DNA from 4 places in the Mesorhizobium sp. RCAM 05104 genome. Region 1 is predicted to be linked to each of the others. Evidence: predicted binding sites of a transcription regulator. Region 1 holds the regulator's gene; each other region holds the start of a gene.
What was found. Region 1 encodes PhoB, which activates phosphate uptake and scavenging genes when phosphate is short. Its sites were predicted from a motif close to TGTCATNNANCTGTCAT; they were not measured.
Positions count from the first base shown of each region.

Region 2: AC56QP_RS05370 (LTA synthase family protein) is a predicted target of PhoB. The motif match lies at 4,482-4,498, and genes of this name have one in related genera.
Region 3: phnF (phosphonate metabolism transcriptional regulator PhnF) is a predicted target of PhoB. The motif match lies at 3,364-3,380, and genes of this name have one in related genera.
Region 4: AC56QP_RS30750 (esterase-like activity of phytase family protein) is a predicted target of PhoB. The motif match lies at 2,945-2,961, and genes of this name have one in related genera.

Region 1 covers NZ_CM185033.1:4,422,275-4,430,167, forward strand. The annotation lists gene AC56QP_RS21665 (PAS domain-containing protein) at 1-469, shown strand, start outside; gene pstS (phosphate ABC transporter substrate-binding protein PstS) at 978-2,033, shown strand; gene pstC (phosphate ABC transporter permease subunit PstC) at 2,099-3,082, shown strand; gene pstA (phosphate ABC transporter permease PstA) at 3,086-3,937, shown strand; gene pstB (phosphate ABC transporter ATP-binding protein PstB) at 3,934-4,737, shown strand; gene phoU (phosphate signaling complex protein PhoU) at 4,763-5,470, shown strand; gene phoB (phosphate regulon transcriptional regulator PhoB) at 5,490-6,179, shown strand; gene AC56QP_RS21700 (agmatinase) at 6,193-7,104, opposite strand; gene AC56QP_RS21705 (ROK family protein) at 7,284-7,893, opposite strand, start outside.
Region 2 covers NZ_CM185033.1:1,001,440-1,009,332, reverse strand. The annotation lists gene rpsF (30S ribosomal protein S6) at 1-383, opposite strand, end outside; gene AC56QP_RS05375 (pilus assembly protein) at 848-2,494, shown strand; gene AC56QP_RS05370 (LTA synthase family protein) at 2,515-4,443, opposite strand; gene fabD (ACP S-malonyltransferase) at 4,721-5,662, shown strand; gene fabG (3-oxoacyl-[acyl-carrier-protein] reductase) at 5,722-6,459, shown strand; gene AC56QP_RS05355 (acyl carrier protein) at 6,672-6,908, shown strand; gene fabF (beta-ketoacyl-ACP synthase II) at 6,943-7,893, shown strand, end outside.
Region 3 covers NZ_CM185033.1:4,715,601-4,723,493, forward strand. The annotation lists gene AC56QP_RS23145 (alpha-D-ribose 1-methylphosphonate 5-phosphate C-P-lyase PhnJ) at 1-853, opposite strand, end outside; gene AC56QP_RS23150 (hypothetical protein) at 859-1,092, opposite strand; gene AC56QP_RS23155 (carbon-phosphorus lyase complex subunit) at 1,098-2,210, opposite strand; gene phnH (phosphonate C-P lyase system protein PhnH) at 2,212-2,823, opposite strand; gene phnG (phosphonate C-P lyase system protein PhnG) at 2,823-3,284, opposite strand; gene phnF (phosphonate metabolism transcriptional regulator PhnF) at 3,406-4,155, shown strand; gene AC56QP_RS23175 (zinc-binding alcohol dehydrogenase family protein) at 4,257-5,276, opposite strand; gene AC56QP_RS23180 (ABC transporter permease) at 5,349-6,314, opposite strand; gene AC56QP_RS23185 (sugar ABC transporter ATP-binding protein) at 6,311-7,864, opposite strand.
Region 4 covers NZ_CM185033.1:6,280,425-6,288,317, forward strand. The annotation lists gene AC56QP_RS30740 (MATE family efflux transporter) at 1-246, opposite strand, end outside; gene AC56QP_RS30745 (L,D-transpeptidase) at 510-1,298, shown strand; gene AC56QP_RS30750 (esterase-like activity of phytase family protein) at 1,354-2,832, opposite strand; gene AC56QP_RS30755 (GcvT family protein) at 3,136-5,550, shown strand; gene AC56QP_RS30760 (trimethylamine methyltransferase family protein) at 5,563-7,116, shown strand; gene AC56QP_RS30765 (bestrophin-like domain) at 7,219-7,893, shown strand, end outside.

The DNA.
Region 1 (7,893 bases):
GGCACAACGGGCGCTGCTGCAGCCGCCGGCGGTTCGCCCCCGGCTGCCTGCGACCGGCGGTGGCGGGGACAGGCTGGATATTCTCGTGGCCGAGGACAATGAAGTGAACCAGATGGTCTTTACCCAGATCCTGGGCGAGACCGGTTATGGTTTCGAGATCGTCGGCAATGGCCGCAAGGCGCTCGACGCTTTCGGCAGGCTCAATCCATGCATGATCCTGATGGATGTCTCTATGCCGGAGATGAATGGGCTTGAGGCGACCGCCGCCATTCGCCGGCTGGAGGAAGAAACCGGCACCCATGTGCCGATCGTCGGGGTCACCGCGCATGCGCTGAAGGGCGATCGCGAACGCTGCCTGGAGGCCGGCATGGACGACTATCTGCCCAAGCCGATCAGTCCCAGGGCCCTGCTCGAGAAGGTCGAGCGCTGGATCGGCGCTGGTCGCCAGGTTCAGCGCAACGCCGGCTAGCATCGCATCCGCTCGTTCTGAGGGAATCAACCGGGATTCGCCGCAACCCCTGGAGGCAAGACTATGGTGCGATCGCACCATAGCAAAGGCGGCGCCCAGTCGAGACAATGGCCATATTCGAATTCCGCTCTTCCAGTTACGGGCGGGAGCAGCGACCGCCGGCATGAAACAGCGTCAATCTACCCCAACGGACCTGTTTTCGGCGATGGCCCGGCCAAGACATCCTCTGGCTGAGAGCAACGCGCTCCCGTCCGGATTTTCTTTACCAGGGCAGCGATCCGGAAACGGCAGGCCGGCTTCGGTCTGAAACGGCGCAAGTGCCTGATTCCGGGAGCAAAGCCAGGCTCCCCGGCGAGCGCCGGTTGGCTGGCGCCTTCCCTTCCCCGGTGACGCGTTACCGGGGTGACATCAAACTGTCATGCGACTGTAATAATCGAAGGCTATTGGCCTCAGCGGGCGCCGAGAGGAATGGCGCCGAGAGACCATCTTCCGAACAGGAGCAGGCCACATGAGACATTTCATCCGCTCGGCGGCCGTTGCGATTGCAATGGCTACGGCGTCTACCTTCACCCTTTCCGCGGCAATGGCAGCTGATCTTTCCGGCGCCGGCTCGACCTTCATCTATCCGGTGTTCGCCAAGTGGGCCGACACCTACAAGAAAGACACCAACGTTGGCCTCAACTACCAGTCGATCGGCTCGGGCGGCGGCATCAAGCAGGTCATCGCCAAGACCGTGACCTTCGGCGCCACCGACAAGCCGATGTCCGATGCCGACCTGGAAAAGAACGGCCTCGTCCAGTTTCCGATGGTGATGGGCGGCATCGTGCCGATCGTCAACCTCACCGGCATCAAGCCGGGCGAACTGGTTCTCGACGGCAAGACGCTGGCCCAGATCTATCTGGGCGCCATCACCACCTGGGACGATGCCGCGATCAAGGCGCTGAACCCCACGCTCACCCTGCCGTCGACCGCGATCGCCGTCGTGCATCGTTCGGACGGCTCGGGCACGACCTTCAACTTCACCAACTACCTGGTCAAGCTGTCGCCCGACTGGAAGGACAAGATCGGTTCCGACACGGCGGTCGAATGGCCGGTCGGCGTCGGCGCCAAGGGCAGCGAAGGCGTTGCCAACACCGTCAAGCAGACCGACGGCGGCATCGGCTACGTCGAGTATGCCTATGCGTCCCAGAACAACCTGTCCTACTCCAAGATGTTGAACGCTGCCGGCAAGGTTGTCGAGCCGTCGCTCGAATCCTTCGGCTCGGCTGCTTCGAACGCCGACTGGAAGGGTGCGAAGAACTTCAACGTCATCATCACCAACGAGCCCGGCGACGCCACCTGGCCGATCGCCGCATCGACCTGGGTGCTGATCCACAAGACTCCCGAGGATGTCGCCGCCACCGGTGAAGCGCTGAAGTTCTTCGCCTGGGCCTACAAGGACGGCAAGGACATCGCCAAGGGCCTCGACTACGTTTCGATCCCCGACAACGTCGTCGACCTGATCAAGGCTTCGTGGAAGTCGGATATCGTCACCGACGGCAAGCCCGTCTACGCCGGCGAGTAACATCCTCCAAAGGAGCGCCGCGCCGCGGCGCTCCTTTTTCCTCAACACAAAGAGCCGAGCTTCACATGAGCGCTGTCCAGGAAGCCTTGCCAGCCATTCGAGGTTCGCGCGATGCCACCGTCAGGCGGTTCGCGTTGACCGACGCGATCTTCCACGGGCTTACCCGCGCCGCCGCCATATTGGTGCTGGTCCTGCTCGGCGGTGTCGCGATCTCGCTGTTTGCCGGTTCCTGGCAGGCGCTGTCGACCTTCGGCTTCTCCTTCCTGACCAGTGAAAGCTGGAATCCGGTCACCGAAAAATTCGGCGCGCTGGCGCCGATCTACGGCACCATCGTCACCTCGGCGATCGCCATCCTGATCGCCGTTCCGCTCGGCATCGGCATTGCCATCTTCCTCACCGAACTTTGCCCGCGGCCGCTTCGGCGGCCGATCGGCATGGCGGTGGAACTGCTCGCCGGCATCCCGTCGATCATCTACGGCATCTGGGGCCTGTTCGTGCTGGCGCCGTTCCTGCAGACGACCGTGCAGCCCTTCATCATCGGCGCGTTCCACGGCATTCCCGGCCTCAACAGCCTGTTTGCCGGCCCGCCTTACGGCATCGGCCTTTTGACCTCGTCGCTGATCCTGGCCATCATGGTGCTGCCCTTCATCACCTCGATCACCAAGGACGTCTTCGACACGGTGCCGCCGGTGCTGAAGGAATCCGCCTACGGCATTGGCTGCACGACCTGGGAAGTGACCCGCCGCGTTGTCATTCCCTACACAAGGATCGGCATCATGGGCGGCGTCATGCTTGGTCTCGGCCGCGCGCTCGGCGAAACCATGGCGGTGACCTTCGTCATCGGCAACGCGCATCGGATCAGCACCTCGCTGTTCGCACCGGCGACCACGATCTCCGCGACCATCGCCAATGAATTCACCGAAGCCGTCGGCGATCTCTACACGTCTTCGCTGGTGGCGCTCGGCCTGATCCTGTTCGTCATCACCTTCCTGATCCTTGCCATCGCACGCTACATGCTGATGCGCATCGACGCCCGCACGGGAGCCTGACCGATGTCGACAGCCTCATCGCTTCACCAGAGCCGCAAGAGGAAGAATGCCGTGATGATGACGCTGTGCGTCATCGCCGCGGGCATCGGACTTGCCTGGCTGGCGCTCATCCTCGGCGCGCTGGTCTACAAGGGCACCGCCGGCCTGTCCCTCGACGTCTTCACGCAGATGACGCCGCCACCCGGCGACGCCGGTGGGTTGCTCAACGCCATCTACGGCAGCGTGGTGATGACGGTCATCGCCGTCATCGTCGGCACGCCAATCGGCGTGCTTGCAGGAACCTACATGGCCGAATACGGCCGCTTCTCAAAACTCACCACGGTGGTGCGTTTCATCAACGACATCCTGCTGTCGGCGCCGTCGATCATCATCGGCCTGTTCGTCTACGAACTGATGGTGCGGCCGATGGGGCATTTCTCGGCCCTTGCCGGTTCTGTCGCACTCGCCATCCTGGTCATTCCGGTCGTCGTGCGCACCACCGAAGACATGCTCAACCTGGTGCCGAACGCCTTGCGCGAAGCCGGCACCGCGATCGGCGCGCCGCGCTGGGTTGTCATCAAGTCGGTGGCCTACCGCGCCGCTCTTTCCGGTATCGTCACAGGCATATTGCTGTCGATCGCCCGTATTTCGGGCGAGACCGCGCCACTGCTCTTTACAGCGCTCAACAACCAGTTCTGGTCGAGCAATCTCAACGCGCCGATGGCCAGCCTGCCGGTGACCATCTTCCAGTTCGCTCTCAGTCCTTACGAGGAATGGCAGCAACTGGCCTGGACCGGCGCACTCATAATCACATTGACGGTTCTCGCGCTCAGCATCTTTGCTCGCAGCCTGACCGGACGCAGAGAGGACAAATGAGTCAGATGTTGTCTCCAGACATGACGATCGCCGCCGAGGCAACCGCCAAAGCCAAGATCGAGGTCAAGAACCTCAACTTTTACTACGGTCAGAGCAAGGCGCTCAAGGGTATCACCCTGTCGCTGCCCGAGCGCAGCGTCACCGCCTTCATCGGGCCCTCGGGCTGCGGAAAGTCGACGCTGCTGCGCGTCTTCAACCGCATCTACGAGCTCTACCCGAAACAGACCGCCGAGGGCCAGGTGCTGCTCGACGGTCAGAATATCCTTGACCGGTCGCAGGATCTCAACCTGCTGCGGACCAAGATCGGCATGGTGTTCCAGAAGCCGACGCCATTTCCGATGTCGATCTATGAGAACATCGCTTTCGGCGTCAGGCTCTATGAGAAGATCAGCAAGTCCGAGATGGACGGCCGTGTCGAGCAGGCGCTCAAGCGCGCCGCGCTGTGGACCGAGGTCAAGGACAAGCTCAACGCCAGCGGCCTCAGTCTTTCGGGCGGCCAGCAGCAGCGGCTCTGCATCGCCCGCACCGTGGCGGTGAAGCCGGAAGTCATCCTGCTCGACGAGCCGGCTTCGGCGCTCGATCCGCTGTCGACCGCCAAGATCGAAGAGCTGATCGACGAGTTGCAGGCCGACTACACGATCGTCATCGTCACCCACAACATGCAGCAGGCGGCACGCGTCTCGAAGCAGACCGCCTTCATGTATCTGGGCGAACTGGTCGAATTCGACCGCACCGAGAAGATCTTCACGTCGCCCCGCGAGAAGCGCACGCAGGACTACATCACCGGCCGCTTCGGCTGAGCTCAGACATACGAGGACTAAGATCATGGGCGAACATACAGTCGCTTCTTTCGACGAGGATCTCGGACAGATCAGCAGGCTCATCAGCGATATGGGCGATCTCGCCGGCTCGATGGTCGGCGGCGCGACCAAGGCGCTTTTGAATTCCGACAACGCCCTGGCACAGCGCGTTGTCTCCGACGACGCGATCATGGACGCGCGCCAGCGCGAACTCGACGACCGCGCCATCACATTGATCGCCAAGCGTCAGCCGATGGCCGACGATCTGCGCCATGTCGTCGGTTCGATCCGCATGGCCGGCGACCTCGAACGCATCGGCGATCTTGCCAAGAACATAGCCAAACGCGTCGGCACCGTTGGCCTCAGCGTCACGCCTCGCGACCTTTCGCACTCGATCGATGCGATGGCGCAACTGGTGCTGATCCAGGTGCAGGGTGTGATCGAGGAATATGCCGCCGCCGACGCGGCGGCGCTGGCCAAGCTCAGGAACGACGACGAACGCATCGACGTCAAGTACACGTCCGTGTTCCGCGAACTCCTGACCTACATGATGGAGGATCCGCGCAACATCACCGCGTGCACGCATCTGTTGTTCTGCGCCAAGAACCTCGAACGCATCGGCGATCACGTGACCAACATCGCCGAGAATGCGTATTATGTTTTGACCGGCACGCAGCTGCCCGCCAATCGCCCGAAGCAGGACGAGACGGCAATGTCCGCGCCGGCGGCATGACGACAGGGGTGAGCAGCCGATGATCGCGCCACGCATCATGGTGGTGGAGGACGAGGAGCCGCTGGGTGTGCTGCTCCGCTACAATCTGGAGTCAGAGGGTTACCAGGTCGAGGTGGTGACGCGCGGCGACGAGGCCGAGATCCGGCTGCAGGAGAACGTCCCCGACCTTCTGGTGCTGGACTGGATGGTGCCGGCGGTTTCCGGCATCGAACTCTGCCGGCGGCTGAGAATGCGCCCCGAGACCGAGCGGCTGCCGATAATCATGCTGACCGCGCGTGGCGAGGAGAGCGATCGCGTGCGCGGCCTTTCGACAGGCGCCGACGATTATCTGGTCAAGCCGTTCTCGACACCGGAGTTCATGGCCAGGGTCAAGGCGCTGCTGCGCCGCGCCAAGCCGGAAGTGCTGTCCAGCGTGCTCAAGGTTGGCGACATCGTGCTCGATCGTGAGTCGCACCGGGTCTATCGCAAGAAGAGCGAGATCCGGCTCGGACCGACCGAATTCCGCCTGCTGGAATTCATGATGCGCCACCCTGGCCGCGTCTTCTCGCGCAGCCAGCTGCTCGACAATGTCTGGGGCGAGACAATCTATATCGACGAGCGCACGGTGGACGTGCATGTCGGCCGGTTGCGCAAGGCGGTCAACAATGGCCGCATGCCCGATGTCATCCGCACGATCCGCGGGGCGGGTTACGCGATCAGGGAAGACTAGGGACAGTCCGGGCTCAAACCTGCCGGACGACGGTGCCGATCACATTGACGAGAAGGCGCGCCGCGGTCAGGGCCGACAGGCTGTCAATGTCGGCGGGAGGATAGAGTTCGACAAGGTCGAATCCCGCGATCCTGGCCCGCCTGCCGAGGCCCGCGATCAGATCGATCACCTGGGTGTAGGTGAGGCCGCCGGGCGAACGCGCCGCCACGCCCGGCATGATGCCGGGATCGAGGCCGTCGCAGTCGAGGGTTACGACGACCCGCGCCCCTTCCGGAATATGCCGGAGAGCGGCTTCGACGCCCTGGGCGTGAACCTCGCGGGCCGTTACAAGGCGGCTGCCATAGCGCCGTGCCGCTTCGATTTCGGTGAGGCGCGCGCTGCCAACGCCACGGATGCCGACCTGCACGATGCCGGCGACATGCGGCATCTCGCTCGCGCGGCGCATCGGGTTCGAATAGCCGTAGCGCTCGCCATGCACCTCGTCGCGCCAGTCGATATGGGCGTCGATCTGCAGGATCCAGACCGGCCCGTGATCCGCAAAGCCGGCGAGGAAGGGGATGGGCACGGAATCGTCGCCGCCGAGCAGGATCGGTACGGCCGGCAATGCCAGAACCTGACGCGTTTTCGCCTGGATTCGAGCCCTGTTGCCGGTATTGTCATGCATGGTGGTCGGGATGTCGCCGGTGTCGATGCAGCAGACCGGCTTGCCGTCGAACAGCGGGCCGCCGAGATCGAAATCCCAGTGCTCGACGAGCGTGGCATCGCCCTGACTCGCAACGCGGATGGCGTCGGCGGCCAAGGCATAGCCGCGGCTGTCCTCGCCGGGATAGGTGCTGCCGTGGCCGGCTCCGAAGATCACCGCGCGCGGGATACGGCCATCGGCAAGCCAATCGGGAAAGCCGAGAAAGGGAGGCGAGGCGGTCATTTCTTGGTGGTCCTGATGATGGTTTAGCTGAAATTTCAGTGTTGAGGGTGCGGGATGATGAGCATTGGCTGGGCGTGTCGAATTAGACAGCATCCTAACAGTTGGCGCGCCTAACTGACATCATACCCATCGTGAAGCCCGGTTCAGGTCGACCGGTCGTTCAGAATATGCGCTGATCCTCAGGCAACGTTCTTTCCGGCGCCCGTTCGTGCTTGCGCGCCCGGTGCGAAAATCTCCTGGTCGACGAAGGTCAGCGCGCGCATGGCGCAGCCTTCGCGGATCAGCGGCAGTTCGTTCGGCTCGGTGTCGAAGGAAATCGATTCCGAATGCTGGCCTCCGGCGGTCTGGGCTATGGCCTCGCGCAATGCCGGCTCGATCAGGTCGAAGGCCGCGGCGCTGACACCGACCATGGCGACGGGTGCCGGATCGATCAGCGCGAACAGGCTGCCGAGGCCGTAGCCGAGCGCTTCGCCGGCCTTGCGATAGGCTTCACGCTCGGGCCCCGCGCTGTCGCGGGCCGCGGCTGCCAGAGCGCGCATGTCTGCGTCGCTGACATCGGCAACCGGCTCGGTGTCCTCGCCCAGCTGCCTTGCGTTGCGCCAGATGGCGTAGTTGCCGGCATAGGCCTCGACGCAGCCGCGTCGCCCACAGCGGCAGAGCGCGCCCCTCGGCTGGTGGATCATGTGACCGAACTCGCCGCCCGAGGAATGGGTGCCGGTGAACAACTGACCCTTCAGCACCAGGCCCATGCCGATGCCGTGCGAGAGCAGGATGGCGATGAAGTCATCA
Region 2 (7,893 bases), 3.4 Mb from region 1:
GAGCGCGGACCGCGGTCGCCACGGTCGCGGTCGCCGAAGCCGCCGCGTTCCGAACGCTCTTCGCGCTTCTGCATCATCGCCGAGGGGCCTTCCTCATGCGCTTCGACCTTGATGGTCAGGAAACGCAGCACGTCCTCGGACAGGCCCATCTGGCGCTCCATTTCGTTGAGCGCGGCCGGTGGGCAGGTAAGATCCATCAGCGTGTAGTAAGCCTTCCGGTTCTTGTTGACCCGGTAGGTGAGGGACTTCAGTCCCCAGTTCTCGACCCGGCCGACGGACCCGCCATTCGCGGAGATGACGCCCTTGTACTGTTCGACAAGCGCATCGACCTGCTGCTGCGAGAGGTCCTGCCGGGCAAGAAACACATGTTCGTATAGAGCCATGGTGTATCAGTGCCTTTCTTCGTTTCTCTCCCGGTTCCCGGCGGCAAAAGCCTCTGCAACTTCTCTGACCCGCTGATCCCGAAGGGGCGGGGAAGAAAGGAGCATGACGAGACGGTCGAGAGCGGAGACACGGGAGGCGGAAGCACTTCTGGCTTCACACGAAGGCTTTCGAAAAAACCTCCGGCCCTCCGTTCAGCCCCCAGCTGGGACCGGCAGATTGCGGGCGTCTATACAGCAATCCGGCCGCAACGCAAGGGCAAGCGGCACTCTCTTGTGTCGCAGGGGCGGAAAAATCAAGCAGCAACAATGGCCAGGCTTTGTGGCTTCCGGCACCAGGCCTTAACCACAATGTCGGATTGTGGTCAGATTGTGCGGAGTTGCCCCCCGCTTTCAACGGTCGATTCATCATGGCACGCGCAGAGATGATCCGCGCAAAAAAGCGGAAAGCATTTCTGGGGGTAAGGATGCTTCTCAACAAATTCTGGCGCTCGACGAGCGGCAACTTCACGCTTGTGTTGGGGCTTGGGTTGCCGGCCATCCTCACGGCCATTGCCTTTGCTACCGACGTCTCGACACTCATGCGGGCCAAGAGCAATCTGCAAAATGCCCTCGATGCGGCAAACCTTGCCTCTTCGCATCTTGGCGATCTCGACATTACCCGCAATGACGCCTTTGACCGCTATTTCCAGGCCAACCTCGCCGGCCATGGCGAACTCGGCAATGCGAAGGCCACGCTGACCGTTGACAAGGGCATCAACTTCATCAAGACAAAGGCAGTTGCCACAGCGGACGTCAATCTGAACTTCGCCTTCCTGTTCGGCAACAGCAAGCACATCGAGGTCGATGCCTCGGCCGTCGAATCGAACAACCAGCTCGAAGTCGTGCTGGTGCTGGACAACACCGGCTCCATGGCCGGGGCGCGCATGACGGCGTTGAGGACGGCGACGAAATCGTTGCTCGACACTCTTGAAGCGGCAAGATCGCCGACGCGTCAGATCCGTGCCTCCCTGGTTCCATTCGTCACGGCCGTCAACGTCGATGGCGATGAATTCGACCCGTCCTGGATCGACATGGATGGCAAGTCCTCCACCAACGGCGTCAATTTCCCGGTCATCGACGGCAAGCGTCCCAATCATATGGCGCTTTTCAAGCAGCTCAAGGCGACCGGATGGGCAGAGGCTGGATGGAACGGCACCGGATGGAAAGGCTGCGTCGAGGCGCGGCCCGGGGCTTACAATGTTTCCGACACCCCACCCGACCCGGCAAAGCCCGACACGCTGTTCGTTCCCTATTTTGCGCCTGACGATCCGCAAGACGCCCAGAAGCCGTCGGGCTCCTACGGCAATTCGGACAAATACTACAACAATTCCTATCTCGACGACGTCAGCGACAAGACCAAGCTCGCCAAGCAGAAAGGCAACGTTCTCGGCATCGATCTCAGCAATCTGCTCGACGCTGTGTTACCGGCCGACAAGGCCGCCAGGGAGAAGGTTGCCAAATATGTTGCACCCGCCAAGGAACTCATCACCGAGACGGGCTCCGCCATCACCGTCGGCCCGAACCGCGCTTGCCCCACACCAGTCGTCCCCCTGACCGACGATTTTGACAAGCTGCGCAAGGCAGCAAGCGAGATGACCGAGTGGAACGGTTCGGGCACCAATGTCTCGGAAGGCCTGTCGTGGGGCATGCGGGTGCTGTCGCCCGCCGCGCCCTACACCGATGGCGCGCCATGGAAGACGCCTGGCATCAGCAAGATCGTGCTGTTGCTCACCGACGGAGAGAACGTCGTCTATGGCGCCAGCGAACAGCCGACGAAGTCCGACTACACATCCTATGGCTATCTGGCGGGTGGCCGTTTCGGTTCGGACAACCAGACCACGGCGGCGCGTAATGTCGACGGCTGGACCAAGAGCGTTTGTACGCAATTGAAGAACGAGGGCGTGCAAATCTACACCATGGTGCTGCAATCCGACACCGCCGCCAACCGCGCGCTTTACAGCGCATGCGCTTCGGATCCCAGCGACTATTATGCCGTCAACGATCCGACCAAACTGCCGAACGTGTTCCAGCAGATCGCCAACGAGTTCTCCAAGCTGCAATTGACAAATTGAACCTGTGGCCCGGGAGCGGCTCAACTCGTATGGGCGACAACCTTGTCGACCGTTTCGGGGAAGAAGTCGGGCGCCGCACCGCGCTTGCCGAACATCATGTCGTACTGGATCAGTCGGAAATCGTTGATCGTCGGGTCGATCTCCTTTTGCCGCGACCAATCGGGTGTCGCCTCGCCAGTCGGGGTCAGCAGCAGGTTGCGGTCGACAACGCGGTAGCGCTCCCGTACCTCGCCTAGGAAACCCGTGTAGTAGGGGTGGGTGATGCGTGCGGCGGTGAGGATATGATAGGGCAGGAATGCCGGGCTCACCGCGCCCAGATTCTCGACCGGACCGGAGCGGTTCGACCAGATGATCAGCGGCGTCTGGTGATGTTCAAGCGCGGCTTCCGGCGTCGGTTCCTTGCGTGGCGCGACATTGTCCTTGAGGAAGCCGGTCTCGACATAGACCGGTCCCAATGGCGGCAGGTGGTCGCCGAAGAAGGCGATGACGGTTGGCCGCTCGCGCTTCTTGGCCCATTCGATCAGGCGTTCAAGACCTCGATCCGCGTCGGCTGAGCCCTCGGCGTAAGACAGGAGCGACGCGCGCGCCCACTGGCTGATCGGCGCCTGCACCGTGTGGGTCGGATTGTAATAGCGGTTCGGCTCGTAGGGGCCGTGGTTCTGCAGGCTGACCGCGAAGAAGAACACCGGTTGATCGCTGGCGTCGGCCTCGCTGATGATCTCGTCGGTCATCGCCGCGTCCGATGCCAGCGGCCCACGCTTTTCCATCGGCGGCAGCGTTTCTTCCGATTTGAAGTCGTCGAAGCCGAAATCGGCATAGACCGTGCCACGATTCCAGAACCAGTTGGTGCCGGGATGGATGGCGCGCGCCCGGTAGCCCTCGCTCTTCAGGAAGGTTGCCAACGAAGGCGTCGGTGCGCGCACATATTGCTGATAGGGAATGCTGCCGGCCGGCAGGAACGCGTTGGAAAAGCCGGTCAGCGCCTCGAACTCGATGTTGGCGGTCATGCCGCCGAATTCGGGCGAGAACATCGAACCCGAGCGCAGCGCCCGCACATTGGGGATCGGGTCGGGTGTGATGGTGACACCGGGAAGCTTGGTCGGATCCCAAAAGGACTCGCTCATCACGACAATGATGTCGGGCTTCTCATCGGGTACCGAGGCGGTCACATCGGACCTGCCGATCGCCGCGATTGCCTTGTCGGAATAGCCGGCCGGTGCCGAGACATGCGCCATCGGCACATTCAGCGCGAAGGCCAGTGCAAAGCCGTTGGAGGCATAGTTTTCCTTCTGGTCCCACATGATCGGGATGATCTGCAGCCGGTCGCGGGTCCACGAGAAGGTGGCATAGTCCATGATCGAAACGAAGAAGGCGAGCAGCGGCACCGCCAGCGTCAGCCGGGCAACACGGCCCTTATGGCTGAGCGATGGAACCTTGCGGCGCCACAGCCGCCAGCCATAGACGAGCAGCGACAGGCCGGCGACGATACCGGCGACCATGGCGAGCGCGGTCATCGGCCGGTCACGCACGAGCAGCGGCAGCAGCGCGAAGATCTGGCGTGCATAGAGGAAATCGGTCGGATAGAGCGGATCACCGAGATAGTGCGACTTCTGGTGGCCGACAAAGGCAAGAGACAGGGTCAGCGGCGCCACGATCATCAGGCTCTGGTGACTGCGGCCGAGCACGGCGTCGAGGCCGATCAGGATCAGCGCAAACACGACAATGGTGGTCCAGCCGGGCTTGAGAGGTTGCAGGAAGAATGAGACGGTGCCGGCAAAATCGCCGCGCACGATCAGCTCTATGGCGAACACCAGCACGGCCGCGATCGCCAGGCTGATCAGACCATAGCGCACAACCGGCCACGTCCTGCCCGGCAGGTAGCCGGTGGACGGATCGTCTTCCAGGAACTGTGGCGCGGCCTTGCCGGCGCGTTTTGAACTCTTTGCCACTTTAACTTCCCCGCCCAGCGACAAACTCGTCACTCGATTGTCATGGAATTGTCACGCAAAGCTAGCGCCTCTGGCGGAAATAAGAAGAGCCAGCAAACGATTCGTGAGCGGTTTTCATCAGGAGTGATCGCCAAAAAGCCTTTTGGAACAGGCACTCGACCGACGATGCTGCCGCCGGGCAGGGCCGAAGTGGGCTTGACTTGGCGGCCTGCCTTGCGTCACAGGCAAGAAAAACTCGTCTATCAGGCAAGCAAAACCAGCCGTTGGGAGCCCTCGCATGGCCGTTGCATTCACCTTTCCTGGACAAGGCAGCCAGGCTGTCGGCATGGGCAAGGATCTCGCCGACGCCTTTCCCGAGGCGCGCAGGGTCTTCCAGGAAGTTGACGACGCGCTCGGCGAAAGCCTGTCCAGGCTGATCTGGGAAGGGCCGGAGGAAACCTTGACGCTGACCGCCAACGCGCAGCCGGCCCTGATGGCGGTGTCGCTGGCCGCCATCAGGGCGCTGGAATCGCGCGGCTTCTCGCTGAAGGACAGGGTCGCCTATGTCGCCGGCCATTCGCTGGGCGAGTATTCAGCCCTCGCGGCCGCCAACTTCGTTTCGGTTGCCGATGCTGCCCGGCTGCTGCGCATCCGGGGCAACGCCATGCAGGCGGCGGTGCCGGCCGGCGAGGGAGCCATGGCGGCGATCATCGGACTGGAACAGGCTGATGTCGAAGCCGCCTGCGCCGAGGCTGGCAAAAGCTCGGTGTGCCAGATCGCCAACGACAATGGCGGCGGCCAGCTGGTCATTTCCGGCGCCAAGGCCGCGGTCGAACAGGCGGCAAGGCTGTGCACGGAAAAGGGTGCCAAGCGCGCGCTGATGCTGCAGGTGTCGGCGCCCTTCCATTCGGCGCTCATGGCGCCGGCCGCGGACGTGATGCGCGAAGCCCTGGCTGGCGTGGCAAGGAATGCGCCCGTCGTTCCCGTCGTCTCAAACGTGTCGGTGACACCCTCCAGCGACCCCGACCAGATCGCCCGACGCCTCGTCGACCAGGTTACCGGCCGCGTGCGCTGGCGCGAGACTGTTGAATGGTTCGGCGCGAACGGCGTCGGCACGCTTTACGAAATCGGCGCCGGCAAGGTGCTTTCGGGATTGGCGCGACGCATCAACCGCGACATCGCCACCGCGTCGGTCGGCACCGCGGCTGAGGTCGAGGCGACATTGGCAGCGCTTGCCTAGTTGGATGCGATTTGACCTCACCCGTGCGAGGGTGTTCTCTTCTCAATCAGGAGACAAAAATGTTTGAATTGAACGGCCGCAAGGCGCTCGTCACCGGCGCATCGGGGGGCATCGGCGAAGCGATCGCCAGGGTCCTGCATGCGCAAGGCGCCATCGTCGGCCTGCACGGCACGCGCGTCGAGAAACTGGAAGCGCTCGCCGCCGAGCTTGGCGACCGGGTCAAGCTGTTCCCGGCCAACCTGTCGAACCGCGACGAGGTCAAGGCGCTTGGCCAGAAGGCGGAAGCCGATCTCGAAGGCGTCGACATTCTGGTCAACAATGCCGGCATCACCAAGGACGGCCTGTTCGTGCGCATGTCGGATGCGGACTGGGATAGCGTGCTCGAGGTCAACCTGACTGCCGTGTTCAGGCTGACCCGCGAACTCACCCATCCGATGATGCGCCGCCGCCATGGCCGCATCATCAACATCACCTCGGTGGTCGGCGTCACCGGCAATCCCGGCCAGACCAACTATTGTGCCTCCAAGGCCGGCATGATCGGCTTTTCCAAATCACTGGCGCAGGAAATCGCCACCCGCAACATCACCGTCAACTGCGTCGCCCCGGGCTTCATCGAATCGGCGATGACCGACAAGCTCAACGACAAGCAGAAAGAGGCGATCATGGCGGCGATTCCGACGCGCCGCATGGGCACCAGCGCCGAAGTTGCGTCTGCCGTTGCCTATCTGGCCTCCAACGAAGCGGCCTACGTAACCGGCCAGACCATCCATGTAAACGGCGGCATGGCGATGATCTGAACGCGGTCCGGCGGCAACGCTGCCGGGTTGTGAAAAGAGACCATTTCGCCTTGGACCTGAGCCGATTTTCGTGTAATGCGGCCCGCAACCCGGCGGTTCGGGCAAAAACCGGTCCGTGGCCGTTGCGTTTCCGGCAGGACCATCTTTCAGCTTGATTAGCGGCATTCTGCCCGCTAACGAAGACAGACAAACAAAAGACGAGGATGCCCCAAATGAGTGACACCGCAGAGCGCGTCAAGAAGATCGTCATCGAGCACCTTGGCGTCGATGCCGACAAGGTGACGGAGCAAGCGAGCTTCATCGATGATCTGGGCGCCGACAGCCTCGACACGGTCGAACTCGTCATGGCGTTCGAAGAAGAATTCGGCGTCGAGATTCCCGACGACGCGGCCGAGACCATCCTGACCGTCGGCGACGCGGTGAAGTACATCGACAAGGCTTCGGCCTGACGCTTTCCGCAGTCGTCACCTGGGAGGACCTGCGATGAGGCGTGTCGTCGTCACGGGCCTTGGGTTGCTGTCGCCATTCGGCATGGGCTTCGAGCACAGCTGGAAGGAACTTCTGACCGGCCGCAGCGCCGCCAAGCGCATCACCGAGTTCGAGGTGGAGGATCTTGCCTGCAAGATCGCCCACGTCGTTCCGCGTGGCGACGGCAGCAATGCTACCTTTAATCCCGAGGCCGTGCTCGAGCCGAAGGAATTGCGCAAGATCGGCGACTTCATCCTGTACGGGATTGCCGCCGCCGACGAGGCGCTGGCGGATTCCGGCTGGGAACCCAAGACGCATGCGGAGCAGTGCTCCACTGGCGTCCTGATCGGCTCCGGCATCGGCGGCATAGAGGGCATCGCCGAGAACGCGATGATCCTCAAGGAACGCGGCCCGCGCCGCATTAGCCCCTTCTTCATTCCGGGTCAGATCATCAATCTCGTCTCCGGTCAGGTTTCGATCCGGCACGGGCTGAAAGGCCCGAACCATGCCGTCGTCACCGCCTGCTCGACCGGCGCGCATGCCATTGGCGATGCTGCCCGGCTGATCATGTGGGGCGATGCCGACGTGATGGTCGCAGGTGGCGCCGAAGCGCCGGTGACGCGGCTGTCGATCGCCGGCTTCGCCGCGTGCCGGGCGCTGTCGACCGATCGCAATGATGCGCCGCAAACGGCGTCGCGTCCCTACGACCGTGACCGCGACGGCTTCGTCATGGGCGAGGGCGCCGGTGTCGTTGTGCTGGAAGAATTGGAGCACGCCAAGGCGCGCGGCGCGAAGATTTACGCAGAGGTCACCGGCTACGGCCTCACTGGCGACGCTTATCACATCACCGCGCCCGCCGAAGATGGCGACGGCGCCTTTCGCTGCATGACGGCGGCATTGAACCGGGCCAAGCTGACGCCTGCCGATGTCGACTATATCAACGCGCATGGCACCTCGACCATGGCC
Region 3 (7,893 bases), 290 kb from region 1:
CAAGACGGCCGCGATGGCCCTCTTCACGCCGCTTCTCGCAGTGATCGGTGTCGGAGCAGACGAACATGTGGCTGCCATGGTCATCGAGAATGACCTCGTCGAGATAGACATTCTCGGCCGCGCACAACGCGCAGGGTTGGTCGAAGGTCTGCACCTCGAACGGATGATCCTCGAAGTCGAGGCTGACCACGCTGGTGAAGGGCGGCACCGCGTAGATGCGCTTTTCGCGGCCGGCGCCGAACAGCTGCAGGGCCGGCGAGCGGTGCATCTTGGGATTGTCGAATTTCGGCGTTGGCGACGGGTCCATCACATAGCGGCCCTCGACCTTGACTGGATAGGCATAGGTGGTGGCGATGCGGCCATGCCTGGCGATGTCCTCGTAGAGCTTGACATGCATGAGGCCGTATTCCTCCAGCGCGTGCATCTTGCGCGTTTCGGTCTCGCGCGGCTCGAGGAAGCGCAGTGGCTCCGGGATCGGCACCTGGTAGACCAGCACCTGGCCCGCCGTCAGCGGATGTTCGGGGATGCGGTGGCGGGTCTGGATGATGGTGGCGCTGGCGGTGTCGGTCGTCACCGCGACATTGGCGACCTTCTTGAAGAAGGCACGAATGGAGACTGCGTTGGTGGTGTCGTCGGCACCTTGGTCGATGACCTTGAGCACATCGTCGGGGCCGATGATCGAGGCGGTGACCTGGACGCCGCCGGTGCCCCAGCCATAGGGCATCGGCATTTCGCGCGAAGCGAACGGCACCTGATAGCCGGGGATGGCGATGCCCTTGAGGATCGCCCGGCGGATCATGCGCTTTGTCTGCTCGTCGAGATAGGCGAAGTTGTAGGTGGCGATGTCGGTCATGGCGATCACATCCGCTCTATGCTATTGAATTGACTTCCAATGCGCGGAAACAGGGCCAAGTTCAGATGACCCAAACCGGATGGATACACATCGGAATCCTGCTGCTGGTTTTCGCCGGCGTGGTTGCCTTTGTCCTTCGAAGAATGGTTCTTCCCACGCCGAAAGATGGCGCGCAGGGCGAGACTGTTGCCGGCGCAAGTGGTGGTTACGGCGGCGGCTTGGTTGATGGCGGCGGCCATTAGCATCACTCCGCAGCCTCCCTCTTCTCTTCCGCCTTCACTGGGTTTTCACGGGCTTCATATTCGGCGCGCATGCGGCGCACGAGGTCGAGTTCGGCCTGGAAGTCGACATAGTGCGGCAACTTCAAATGCTCGACGAAGCCGGTCGCCTGGACATTGTCGGAATGCGAGATGACGAACTCCTCGTCCTGGGCGGCGGCGACGACATCCTCACCCAACTCGCTGGCGCGCAACGCCCGGTCGCAGAGCGCCATCGCCATCGCCTTGCGCTCGCTCTGGCCGAAGACGAGGCCGTAGCCGCGGGTGAATTGCGGCGGCGCCTTGGCGGAACCCTTGAACTGGTTGACCATCTGGCATTCGGTGACCCGCACTGTGCCGAGCGGCACGGCGAAGGGCAGTTCGGGCACATCCAGTTCCAGCTCGACCTCACCGATGCGGATCTCGCCGACGAAGGGGTGGTTGCGGGCATAGCCGCGCTGGGTGGAATAGCCGAGCGCCAAAAGGAAGCCTTCGTCGCCGCGTGACAGCGCCTGCAGGCGGATGTCGCGCGCCATCGGGAACTCCAGCGGCTCGCGGGTGATGTCGCCGGGGACATGATCCTGCGGCATCTCGCCGTCGGGCTCGATCAGGCCCTCGCGGGCGAGGATCGCCGAGACGCGCGGCATGGCTTCTGCTTCCGTCTCGCGTTGTAGCGGCTCGGCAACATCGGCGCCGGCGGCAAGCTCGGGATCGAGCAGCCGGTGGGTATAGTCGAATGTGGGCCCAAGCAGCTGGCCGCCGGGCAGGTCCTTGTAGGTTGCCGACACGCGCCGCTCGACCAGCATGTTGGTGGTGTCGATCGGCTTTGTGTAGCCGAAGCGCGGCAGCGTGGTGCGATAAGCGCGCACCAGGAAGATCGCCTCGATCATATCGCCGCGCGCCTGAACGATGGCCAGTGCCGCCAGTTCGCGGTCGTAGAGCGAGCCTTCGCTCATCACCCGGTCGACGCCGAGCGCCAACTGCTCGACGATCTGATCGAGCCGAAGTGCGGGCACCGAACGGTCGCCGCGCCGGCGGTCGGCAAGTAGGCCGTGCGCGTTGGCAATTGCGGCTTCGCCACCTTTTACCGCGACATACATCCTACGCCTCCATCGTTCTAATGCGCGTCGTGCGCGGCAGGCAGGCGATGCCGTCAGCGGTGGCGAGGATGATGTCGACGCCGCGCGGAAAGCGCTTGATATTCTGCTTCCACTGCTCGACGAAATGACGCGGCATCCGGGCCGGTGCGATCGTGGTGCTGGTCTCGATGCCAGGGCCTTCGAGCAGCAACGGGGCGCCCGAAGCGAGATCGCCGACTTGCAGGATCAGGGTGGTCGAACGATCGGGATAGTCCTGTGTGCCTTGCGAAAAACCATCGAGCGCCATCATCTCGGCCGGCGTGGCGACAAATGCGAAATGGGCATCGGCCGGTGTGTTGGCCAGTGGTGCGCCAGAATGGAAACCGAGCCAGGATTTGATCGCAGCGGAGGTTTGCAGCACCGGGTCGAGCCAGAGCGGGGTGTCATTGTCGCAGAGCGCCAATGCTATGGCGCCGGCGGTTGCCGAGAGCGGCGCCGGCGGGCGGGCGAAGGCGGGCAGCGGCTGCACGCTGCCCGGCCGCGCCATCGCGTCCATGACGGCGCGGAACACGGTCTGGGCGTTGAAGACCGGATCGGCGAACCCGCCCTCGATCGATTGCACAGCTGCGTCCATCAATCTTCTCCGCGAACCATTGTGAAGAAATCCACCTTCGTCGCCGCCGTCTCGGCGCGGCGCCGTTCATGCGCTGTGGTCAGCGCCGCCTGCAGGGGTGCGATGATTTTGGTCTCGATCTCGTTGCGGCGGGCCGGGTCCTGCCACAGCGCGTCGGCGATGGCCGCCAGCCTTGCCTTCTGCCTGTCGCGGCCAAGCGCATAGCAATGGCCTACCTGCCCGGACGGCAGCCTGACGGTGGCGCGGGTTACGGTCGCCTCGCCGACATTGAAGGGCGCGCCGCCACCGCCGATGCGGCCGCGCATGGTCACCAGGCCGGTCTCGGGGCCGCGCAGCAGTTCAGCTTCCGAGGGCAGGCCGGCCTCGTTCCAGAGCCGGACGATGTCATCGCCGCTGGATTGCGCCAGTGTTGCCATGGCGGCCTTGCGCTCGGCCTGGTCGCGGGCTTCCTGTCCTCGCATGAGCGACATTCCTCTTGTCTGAATTTGTCTATTGATATAGACATCTATACAAATTATACCCATTATCTAACGCGTGTCCATGACGGGTGGATGACAAGCGATAGAAGGTTGCGGGCAAATGATGATCGGGCGGCTGGCAGCTGACAGAATCGAGCGGCGCAGTGGCGTCTCGCTCTGGCGGCAGATTGCCGACAAGATCCTGCACGCGATCGCCATTGGCGATTTTGTCGAGAATGCCGCGCTGCCGCCGGAGGTGGCGCTGGCCGAGCGCTACGGCGTCAACCGTCACACCGTGCGCAGCGCCATATCCGCCCTTGTGCAGGAAGGAGTACTGCGGGCCGAGCAGGGGCGCGGCACCTTCGTGCTGTCGCGCAAGCGGCTGTCCTATCCGATCGGTGCGCGCACGCGTTTTTCGACGGGTCTGCAAGGGCAGACGTCGGAAAGGCACATCGTCCTGCTCGCTTCGTCGGTCGAGCCGGCCAGCCAACGCGTCGCCGAGGGCCTTGGCCTTGCCAGGGGGGCGGATGTGATACGGCTGGAGACGCGCGGCGAAGCCGATGGGCGGCCGGTGTCGCGCGCCGCCGGCTGGTTCGAAGCCCGGCGCTTCGCCGGCATCGATGCCGCGATGGCGGAAACCGGTTCGATCACCGCATCGCTGGCGCGGTTCGGCATAGACGATTATCTGCGGCAGTCGACCGTGCTGTCGGCGCGCCATGCCGACGCCGCCGATCTTGCCGATCTCGACCTGCAGCCGGGTGCCATCGTGCTGGTCACGGTCGCCGTCAACGTTACGCCCGACGGCCAGCCGATCCAGTTTTCCGAGTCGCGCTTCCCGGCCGAGCGGGTGGAACTGAAGCTGTCGGCGCTGTAGGAAGTGCCGGCCTTATACGAGACCAGCGGCTTGGCGTTTGAGGACCGTCTTCGACCTGCGTGGGGCGTCGTCAATTCCGGCCGGGCTCACCGCCTGCCGTGTTATGACCCGACCTCGATCACAGCCTTGATCAGGCCGGATTTCTCGTGTGCCCAGCGGGCGAGATCGCGCGGCGTTTCGGTGAGCGATGTGCGGTGGGTGACAAGCTTGGCCAATGGCACCGCGCCGTTGCGGATCGAGGCCGCGACGTGATCGAAGTCGGCGCGCAGCGCATTGCGGCTGCCGATCAGCGTCATCTCTCGCTTGTGGAATTCCGGATCGGAAAAGACGATGTCGTCCTTGACGACGCTGACCAGCACCAGTGTTCCACCATGGGCGACATGGGCGAAGGCCGACTGCACCGACTGGGTGTTGCCGGTGGCGTCGAAAACCATTTCGAAGCCTTCGCCGCCGGTTGCTTCCTCGACCAGATCTGGTACCGCGCCGCGCGAGCCGTCGAGGGTCTGGAAGCCGAGCTCGCTCGCGGCGAAGGCGAGCCTTTCGCTGCTCATGTCGAGCAGCGTCACGTCGAGCCCGGCGATGCGGGCGAAGATGGCCGTGCCGAGCCCGATCGGACCGGCTCCGATGACCAGCGTGCGGGCGCCGGGATCGGCGCGTGAGCGCCGCACGGCATGCGCGCCGATGGCGAGGAACTCGACGGCGGCGGCGTCCGCCAGCGACAGACCGTTTGCCGGATAAAGATTTTGCGCCGGCACCAGGATCCGTTCGCACATAGCGCCGTCGCGATGGACGCCGAGCACCTCGATGCTGACGCAGCAGTTCGGCTTGCCGTGCCGGCAAGCGATGCACTTGCCGCAGGAAAGATAGGGGTTGATGACGACTGGCTCGCCAACGACCAGATCCACACCTTCACCGGCCTCGACCACGGTTCCCGACACTTCATGGCCCATGATGCGGGGATAGGCGAGGAACGGGTGCTTGCCCTCGAAGATATGGTAGTCGGTGCCGCAGATGCCGACATGGCTGACCGCCACCAGCGCCCAGCCGGGTGGTGGCGAGCCGGGTGCGGGACGATCTTCCAGGACAAGATCGCCGGGCGAGCGGCAGATGACGGCTTTCATGCTTCAATCCAGTCTTGTCATGAAATCGCCGGCCCGGCAGTCATGTCGGGCCGACGATTGATTGAGGGCGGTCTACTTGCCGCGGCGGCGCAGCCCGTCGAAGTAGACGATGATGATGATCAGCGCGCCGGTAATGATGCGCTGCCAGAACGAGTTGACGTTGAGCAGATTGGCGCCGTTGTTGATGGTGGCGAGGATGAAGGCGCCGAGCAACGGGCCATGGACGGAGCCGACGGCGCCGAACAGCGAGGTGCCGCCGATCACCGACGAGGCGATGGCCTGCAGTTCCCAGCCTTCGGCCTGGGTCGGATTGCCGATGCCGATGCGGGCGGCAAGCAGCACGCCGACGAAGGCCGCGCAGAGGCCCGACAATGTGTAGGCCATGTAGATAGTGCGCTGGACGTTGACGCCGGAAAGGCGCGAGGCCTCGGCGTTGGAGCCGACCGAGAACAGATACCGGCCCCAGCGGCTGTGGTGGAGGAAAACATAGGCCGGAATGCCGACCAGGATGACCATCCAGAACAGATTGGGGATGCCGATGAAGGAATTGCGCGAGAACGCGGTGAAGGTGTCGCTGTTGATGTTGATCGAGTTGCCATTGGTCATCAGCAAGCCGATGCCGCGCAGCGAGGTTAATGTCGCCAGCGTGATGATGAAGGGTGGCAGGCCCATCTTGACGATGCCGAAGCCGTGAAACATGCCGATGCCAACGCCGACCAGCAGCGTCACCAGAATGGCGAGCCAGATGGGGAAACCGGCATTGATCATCATGGCGACGACGACGGTGGCGAAGCCGACCACGGCGCCGACCGACAGGTCGATGCCACCGGTGATGATGACGAAGGTCTGGCCGACCGCCATGATGGCGATCATCGAGCCCTGGCGCAAAAGATTGGCCAGGTTGTTGCCCGAGGCGAAGCTTGGCGTCGCCACTGAAAGCACGATCCACAGCAGAACCAGCAGCGCCAAGAGCGTCAGCCCAAACAGCACGTTGTAGTTGCGCTTCGGTTTCTCGACAGCAATCGCCTCGGTGCTCATATCTCTCCTCCCAGCTTTTCTTGTTTCTCGGCGAGCGCCTGCGTGAGAATGTCCTCGTGGCTGGCGGCGCGAAAACCGTGCGTCGCCACCAGTTTGCCGCGCCGGAAAACGTGCAGCGTGTCGGCGAGCTCGTAGACTTCCGGCAGGTAGGACGAGATCAGGATGATGCCGGCGCCTTTCGACAACAGTGCGCCGAACAGGCGGTAGATCTCGGCCTTGGTGCCGACATCGACGCCGACCGTCGGTTCGTCGAAGATGAACAGCTTGGCGCCATGGGCCAGCCATTTGCCGATGACGATCTTCTGCTGGTTGCCGCCCGAAAGGCTGGAAGCCAGCGCGCCGCGCGTCGGCGTCTTGATGCGAAGATCGGCGATCTGGCGGTCGGCTTGGGTCTTTTCCTGCGCGTTCGAAATCAACAGATTGTTCGAAATGCGCTTGTAGATCGGCAGATTGAGATTGAGCCCGACCGACAGGTTGAGACAGAGACCCTGGTCGCGGCGGCTTTCCGGCGCCAGCGCCATGCCGAGCTTGATCGCATCATGCTCGGAATTGACCTGGACCTCCTTGCCTTCCCAGAAAATCTGGCCCGCTGATTTGCGGTGGCGGCCGTAAAGCGTGGTGACGAACTCGCTGCGCCCGGCGCCGATCAGACCATAGAGCCCGACGATCTCGCCGGCGCGAACCGTCATCGAGACATCCTCAAAGCCCTTGCCGGACAGGTTCCTCGCCTCGAGGATCGCGGCGCCGGGGGTGAAATGCTCCTTGTGATAGACCTGCTCGATCGAGCGGTTGATCATCATCTTGACCAACTCGGCATCGTTGGTCTCGGCGATGTTGCGGGTGCCGACCAGGGTGCCGTCGCGCAGCACGGAAACGCGGTCGGCGAGTTCGAACACCTCCTCCATGCGATGGCTGATATAGATGATCGTCACGCCTTCGCTTTTAAGGCGACGGATCAGGGTGAACAGCTGGTCGGCCTCCTTGCGGGTCAGGTAGGCCGTGGGTTCGTCGAAGATCAGGAACTTGGTTCCGCGCACGGTGGCGCGGGCCGCCGCGATGAGCTGCTGCTGGCCGATGGTGAGGTCGCCCAGCGTGACATGCGCCGGCAGGTCGAAGCCGAGATCGTCGATGATCTTCTGCGCGTCCTTGACCATGGCCCGCTGCTGCAGGATGCCGAAGCGCGAATTCTCCTCGCCGAGGAACATGTTGGCGGCGACCGTCAGGTGGCGGCAGAGCACCACTTCCTGATGCACGGCATTGATGCCGAGCGCCATCGCCTCATGCGGTGTCGCCAGGGCTGCCGGCTGACCTTCCCAGATGACCTCTCCGGAGGTGCGCGGCATGACGCCGGTCAAAAGCTTGATGAGGGTCGATTTGCCAGCGCCATTCTCGCCGACGATGGCGTGGATCTCGCCAGACTTGAAGGCGAGGTTGACCGGCTTCAGCGCGTGGGTGCCGGGATAGCGCTTCTCCAGCCCCCGCAATTCGAGGATGGTCCGCCCTGGTGCCAGCACCGGTGCCGGATGCAGTTCCTGCGCCGTCGACGTCATGACAATCCTCCCAGATTGGCCTCACGATT
Region 4 (7,893 bases), 1.9 Mb from region 1:
GGTCGCCGCCATGCCGATGCCGAACACCGTGCCGAGGATCAGGAACAGCACGAGGTTGGCATTGGAGGTGGCGGTCAGCGCCGCTTCACCAAGGAAACGGCCGACCCAGACGGCGTTGATCGAACCGTTGAGCGACTGCAGCACGTTGGAGCCGAGCACCGGCAAGGCGAACAGCAGAAGCGTGCGCGGGATCGGACCGCTGGTCAGGTCGCCGGTGCGCCGACGCGCGGGCATTTTTTCGTCCATGGCTGGCAACTCGGCGAAGCTTCCGTGAGTCCGGTTCGCGATGATCGCCGATTCAACGAGGCAGGTCGATGCGGCATCGGAAAAGATTGGCCTGAGATGATCTGGCGTGCCTCGATCCAATCATGTTCTCAAAGCCTCTGGAATAGGATATTGATCGTCGCCGCGTGGGGCCGCATATCTTTGTTTGAGCATGATCTTTCCGAAAACCGGTTTCCACTTTTCGGGATCATGCTCTGAAATCTGATGGATAGACCGGGGGGTTCATGTCCGATATTCCGCTTTTTTCTGAGCGCCTGAGCCGGCGCGCGTTTCTTGGTGCGTCCGCTTTGGGCGCGGCCTCCGTGGCTCTTTCGGCGTGCACCACGACGGAGGTGGTGACACCACCGGTGACAGCGCCGCCACCCGAGCCGGCTTTCGGCGATGCCGCAAGCATGTACGCGGCGCGCGTCGACGAGGGCTATCAACTGCCGGCAATCCCGGTGGCCAAGCTCGATCCGAAGTTCGTGCGCCAGATCGTGTCCGATCCGACCGGGGAAAAGCCTGGGACGATCGTCGTCGATGTCTCCGAGCACTTCCTCTATCTGGTGCGCGACGGCGGCAAGGCTATCCGCTATGGCGTCAGCCTCGGCAAGGCCGGTTTCGGATGGACCGGCAGCGCCGTGGTTCAGGCGAGGAAGAAGTGGCCAGTCTGGACGCCGCCGCCGGAAATGATCCAGCGCCGGCCGGAACTGGCCAAATACAAGGACGGCATGCCGCCCGGCCCGCAGAGCCCGCTAGGCGCCCGCGCGCTCTATCTGTTCCGCGACGGCAAGGACACGATGTACCGGCTGCACGGCACGCCGGAGTGGGATTCCATCGGCAAGAACGCATCGTCGGGCTGTGTGCGCTTCATGAACCAGGACATCATCGACCTCTACAGCCGCGTCAATGGACCCGCGCCGGTCTTCGTGCGCCCGAACCTGTCGCCTGCCGGCAAGATCATGGCCGTGTCGAGCAGGACGGCCGAGCCGATCGATGCCGGCGTGCCGAAGGACGCCGAGTTCTTGAAGTAAGCCTTCACCCTCTGCTCGGGCGGACGCGCCAAGCGCGCCCGCCCCGCAGCGATCGCTACTTCCTGGCGAGGCCTGGAAGCGTGACCTGATAGACCAGGAACATGGTGTCGACATTGGCGCCGTCATCGGCCTTGTAGGGCGCGCCGACCTGGAAACCGTCCTGGGTGAGGAAGTCGTTGTCGTTGGCGACGAACAGGAAATAGTCGTCGGGCAGCTTCGGATCGAGCACGCTGACCACCGACATCGCCTCCCATTTCTCGGACAGGTTGTTGTGGTCGTTCGGCGCGCCATTGTGCAGGCCGAAGCGGCCAAGCTCGGCGTTGTCGTTGATGTCGATGAACGGCGTCAGCTTGGCTGGTGTCACCGAGGGATCAAGCACGCCCTTTGGCGCCACCGGCTTGTCGGCAGAGTCGAAGGCGCCGCCGGCGATGTCGGTTGCCGAGGAGAGATCGACGATGTTGATCTCGCGGTAGAGCGAGGTGTCGCCTTTCAGCCCCTGGCCGTTGTTGCTGTCGCGCGTGATCATCAGAAACGTCTGGTCCGAGAGCGCCGCGATCTCGCTCTGCGCAGCGATTTTGGTCTTGCCCTTGGCATCGGTGAACACCGGCAGCGGCACGATATATTCATGCGCCAGCTTCAGATGGGCGAAGTCGGAGGCGTCATAGACCAGGGCGCGGGTGTTCTGGCGCGTCGAGCCGGAATCGCCGCCATCCTGCCTCGCCGCCGATTGCAGCACGGCGATCAGGAACTTGCCGTCCGGCGTCATCGCCATGCCTTCTAGGCCCTGGTTGTTCTGGCGGCCGGTGTCGGGATCCTTGGGATCGGGGTCGGCAGCGCCGGGGCCGGGGTTGTCCGAGGAGAAGTTCGGCGCGCCCTTGCGCATCGGTACCAGCGCTGTCGGCGGCTGGGTCGCCGACAGCAGGCGGCCTTCGGCGGAAAACCGGTAAATGTTCGGGCCATATTCATCAGAGATGAACATCGAGCCGTCGGGCAGCCGCACAATCGCCTCGTTGTCGAGGGCGAGCTTGCCATTGGTGGCGGCGGGCAGCAGCGGCATGTCGCCGGCGGCCGGACGGACATCCGACAACGGGTCGAGCCCGGTGGTGTCCGCGCCCTTGTCGTCGGTGAGAAGCAGGCTGTCGGCCAGCGTCGCCTTGACGTCTGTCTGCTCCTGGCCGGCAGCAGGAGCGGCGCCCGGCGCGACGGGGGAGAACTCGATGGCGATGGTGTTGAGGCGCGGCCGGTAGTCGGTGGTGCCGGCGACATTGTAGCCGCGATCCGGCAGTAGCCAGAGCGAGCCCTTGTAGCCAGCCGCATCATGCGTCCAGCCTGATGTGTCTATCGCCATGCCGGAGCCCGAGCCGAACGTCTCGCCGAACTTGTCGCGCAGACCGGCCGGGATGCGGCCGACGCCGACCAGGCCCTTGTTGACGAGGCCGCCGACGGTCGCGGTGCTGTCGGCGAGCGCCGGCGTCAAGGCGGTGAACAATGCCAGCGCGACGCCAAGCGACGCGGTTCGGTACAGGTGTTTCATGGATGATCCCTTGTGACAAAGCGAGCCGAAGCGGCCGAAGGATGAAAGCTGAAAGAGGCGCCACATCGACGATGCCGCGCGCGCCTCTCCAAAAACGGTCTACGGCGCGAACATGATGCTTGCGTGACAGCGGGCCACGCATGCCCGCCGGCTTGCTCACGCGCCGATAAAACCGTGCGCTGGCGCCACAGAATTGGTCACCCGGTCACGCATCGGTTCGATCAGGCATGATGTGTTCGTGTTGCACTGGACACTTATGTCCAGTGCATATATGGTGCTGCTTCTGACAGGGAGGGGGATGCGTTGAAATCGCGCTACCGTGCAGTCGTCATCGGAGGTGGCGTGGTCGGCGCCTCGGTGCTCTACCATCTGACGCGGTTCGGCTGGAGCGATGTGGCGCTGATCGAGCGTGCAGAGCTGACGGCCGGTTCGACCTGGCACGCCGCGGCCGGTTTCCACGCGCTCAATGCCGACCCCAACGTCGCTGCGCTGCAGGACTACACCATCAACCTCTATCGCGAGATCGAGGCCGAATCCGGCCAGAACGCCGGCCTGCACATGACCGGCGGCGTCAATATCGCCAGCGATCCCGCGCGCTGGGAATGGTTGAAATCGGCCTGGGCGGTGTTCCAGTCGGTCGGCATCGAGACAGCCCGCCTCGTAACGCCGGAAGAGATCAAGGAAATCTGCCCGATCGTCGATGTCACGGGTGTGCTCGGCGGCCTGCATGATTCCAACGAAGGTCATCTCGATCCCTATGGAACGACGCATGCCTATGCGGGCGCCGCGAAGAAGCGCGGTGCCGACATCATCCTGCGCAACCGGGTCGTCGAGCTGAAGGCGCGCGCCGACGGAAGCTGGGACGTCGTCACCGAACAGGGCACCATCGTCGCCGAGCATGTCGTCAATGCGGGCGGGCTGTGGGCAAAGCAGCTCGGCCGCATGGCCGGCGTCGACCTGCCGGTGACGCCGATGGAGCACCATTATTTCATCACCGAGGACATTCCGGAGGTTGCCGCTCTCGACAAGGAGCTCGGCCTTGCCGTCGATCTCGACGGCTTTTCCTATCTTCGGCAAGAGCGCAAGGGCGTGCTGCTCGGCGTCTATGAGCAGAACCCCAAGCACTGGAACATGGATGGCGCGCCGTGGGACTACGGCATCGAGCTGATCCCGGAAGATATCGACCGCATCAGTCCGGAGCTGTCCAAGGCCTATGAGCGCTTTCCTTGCCTGGCGACGGCCGGCATCCGCAAATGGGTCAACGGCGCCTTCACCTTCACCCCCGACGGCAATCCGATCGTCGGGCCAGTGCGTGGCCTCAGGAACTACTGGGTCGCCTGCGGCGTCATGGCCGGCTTCAGCCAGGGTGGTGGCGTCGGCAAGTCGCTGGCCGAATGGATGATTTTCGGCGAGCCGCAAGCCGACATTTTCGGCATGGACATTGCCCGCTACGGCGCCTTCGCCGCCAACCGCTGCTATCTCAAGCAGACGACGCGGCAATTCTATTCGCGCCGTTTCGTCATGACCTTTCCCAATGAGCGGCTGCCCGCCGGCCGGCCGCTGAAACGCCCCGGCGCCTATGACGGCATGACGGCGGCGGGCTGCGAATGGACGGCGTCATGGGGGCTGGAAATTCCGGCCTATTTCGCGCCGATGGGGTTTGCCGAGAACACGACGTTGCGGCGCTCCAACGCCTTCGACATTGTCGGCGACGAGGCGCTGCAGGTGCGGCGCGCCGCCGGCCTTGTCGATATCTCGGCCTATTCGCGCTATGCCGTGTCCGGGCCCGGCGCGGAGGCATGGCTCGACCGGCTGCTTGCCTGCAGGCTGCCAAGGCCGGGGCAGGCGAGGCTCGCGCCGATGCTCGGCCATGACGGGCGGCTGAAGGGCGACCTCACCGTCTTCAACTGGGGTGGCGGCGACTATTGGCTGATGGGCTCCTACTATCTGCGTGAGTTTCACATGCGCTGGTTCGAGAGCCATGCGGCGGCGGGCATCACCGTTACCGACCTTTCCGACACGATGAGCGGCTTCCTGCTGACTGGACCGAATGCGCGCAGGATCCTGGAACGCACGACGCATCAGGATGTGTCCGGCGCGGTACTGCCATTCATGGCCTGCGGCGCATTCGACATCGGCATGGTGCAGGCTCGCATGGCGCGGCTGTCGATCGCCGGCGAGCTCGGCTTCGAGATCAGTTGCCCGGTGACCATGCATGCCGGCCTGCGCGAGACTCTGCTGGCCGCCGGTGAGAATCTCGGTTTGGCCGAGATCGGCTACTATGCGCTCAATGCGCTGCGGTTGGAGAAAAGCTTCGGCATCTGGTCGCGCGAATTCACGCAGGGCTACACGCCGGGCCAGACCGGTCTCGACCGCTTCATCGCTTTCGACAAGGGTGACTTCATCGGCCGCGCGGCGGCATTGAAGGAGCGTGATGGCGGCGATGCTCGCCAATGCGTGGTGACATTGGAGATCGATGCCATCGACGCCGACGCCAGCGGCTTCGAGCCGGTCTGGCATCAGGGCCGGCGTGTCGGCTTCGTTACCTCCGGCGGTTACGGCTATGCGGTCGGCAAAAGCCTGGCGCTGGCGCTCGTCGACCGCGATTTCTCGGGCGAGGGCACCGCGCTTTCGGTCCATATCATTGGCATAGAGCGGCCGGCGCGCGTCATCGCGGCCTCGCCCTACGATCCCCAGGGTAAGGCGATGCGGCAATGAGGAGGATTTCCGATGATCGATGACGCGGCACGAGACAGCAGGCGCGAACGTCGGCGCGGGCGTACGGGCGAGGCCGGCAGCGAGAGCAGCCGCCATCCCAACTACCGTTCACTGAAGAACCCGTTCCTGCCGCAGCCGATCTTTTCGGACGATCAGGTCGCTTCGATCCACGACACGGCATTGCGCGTGCTGGAAGAGCTCGGCATCAAGGTGCTGCTGCCGCGGGCGCGTGAGGTTTTCGCCGACGCCGGCGCCCTGGTCGACCCGGACACCGACATGGTGCGCATCGGCCGCGACATGGTGACGGCGGCTCTGGCCTCGGCGCCGAAATCGATCCTCGCTCATGCCGGTTCTCGGTCCCGCGACCTCAGCCTCGAACTCGGCTCGATGACCTTCCTGGCCGGATGCGGGGCGCCGAACGTCACCGATCTCGAGCGCGGCCGGCGGCCGGGAACGCTGGCCGATTTCGAGGACCTGATCCGGCTGGTGCAGCATTTCGACGTGCTGCATATGCTGGGACCGTGCATCGAGCCACAGGATGTCGACAACCGTTTTCGCCATTACGCCGTCAACCGCGCGCAGCTGACGCTGTCCGACAAGTTTCCGTTCGTCTTCGCGCGCGGCACCCCGCAGGTCGAGGACGGCTTCGAGATGCTGCGGCTGGCGCGTGGCCTGTCGGAGGACGAGTTCCTGGCAAATGCCCATTGCTACACCGTCATCAACACCAACTCGCCGCGCCAGCTCGACATTCCGATGGCGCAAGGCATCATCGATTTCGCCAGGGCCGGGCAGGTCTCCGTCATCACCCCGTTCTGCCTGGCGGGCGCCATGGCGCCGATCACGGTCGCCGGCGCGCTGACGCTGCAGCATGCCGAAGCGCTGGCCGGGCTGACGCTGGCGCAGATCGTGCGGCCCGGCGCGCCGGTCGTATACGGTTCCTTCTCCTCCAATGTCGACATGAAATCGGGTGCGCCCGCTTTCGGCACGCCGGAGCACGTCAAGGCGACATTAGGGGCCGGCCAGCTGGCGCGCTTCACCGGCCTGCCGTGGCGGTCGGGCGGTGGCAGCGCGGCGAACATCTCTGACGCACAGGCGGCGCACGAGACGCAGTTCGCGCTGTGGGGTTCGGTGCTGGCCGGAGCGACGATGTGCATTCATGCCGCCGGCTGGCTGGAGGGGGGCCTGAGTGTCTCCTTCGAGAAGCTGATCACCGACATCGAGGCGCTGCAGACGGTGGCTGAACTGTGTGCCGCGACGCCTGGCGACACCGATACGATCGGCTTCGAGGCGATCGCCGAAGTGCAGCCGGGTGGCCATTTCTTCTCGGCCGGCCACACGATGGCGCGCTACCGCACCGCTTTCTATGAGCCGCTGGTGGCCGACTGGTCGAACTTCGGCAACTGGACGCAAAGCGGGTCGAAGACGGCAAGCGAGCGCGCCACCGGTGTCTGGAGACGCACACTTGCCGATTTCGCCCCGCCGGCAACGGCTGTCGCAACATCAGGCGTGCTCGACGAATTCATCGCGCGGCGCACTGCAGAGGGCGGAGCAGCACCGGTGTCGTGAGGCGCGAGCAGCCGCCAGAGACCCCTGCGCCTACCGCAACTTTCGCGGTGCGATGGGTCCTTGCCATTGGCAATTGGCGCATGCCGTGCAGAAATGAGCGGCATGCGCGAAGCCTTGATCGCAGTGATGATTTTCCTGTGCCTGGCGGCGGCGCCGCTGGTCAGCATGGCGGTCTGGCCCAAGCTGCCGGCCAGACATCGCGATGACGACACCAACAATGTGGTCCGGCTTGCCGCCAACCTGTTCGGGGTGATGACCTCGCTGGTGCTCGGCCTGATGATCAACTCGGCCAAGAACACCTTCGAGTCGGTCGATCACAATGTGCACGCCTATGCGACGGAGCTGATCCTGCTCGACAGGACCTTGCGCCAGTATGGCCCGGAAACCGACGCGGTGCGCCAGCCGTTGGTCGCCTACGTGCAGAGGGTGGTGGCCACCTCGTCACAAACGAGCGAAACGCCTATCGTCGCCAACCAGCTGTCCGAACGTCTGCTGACGGAGATCGGCTCACGGCTGAATGCGCTGACGCCGCCCGACGCTGTCCGTGGCTCCCTTCTGCAGGATGGACGCCAGCGCCTGCAGAAGGTGCTGGAATTGCGCTGGATTCTGGTCGAGCAGTCGGAAGGCGCGATCCCTTGGCCGCTGATTGCCATGCTGGTTGCGTGGCTGGCGCTGATCTTCGCCAGTTTCGGGTTCAGGGCACCGAAGAATGCGATCACTGTCGCAACCTACGTTGTTTCGGCCGTGCTGATAGCCGGGGCACTCTACCTGATCCTC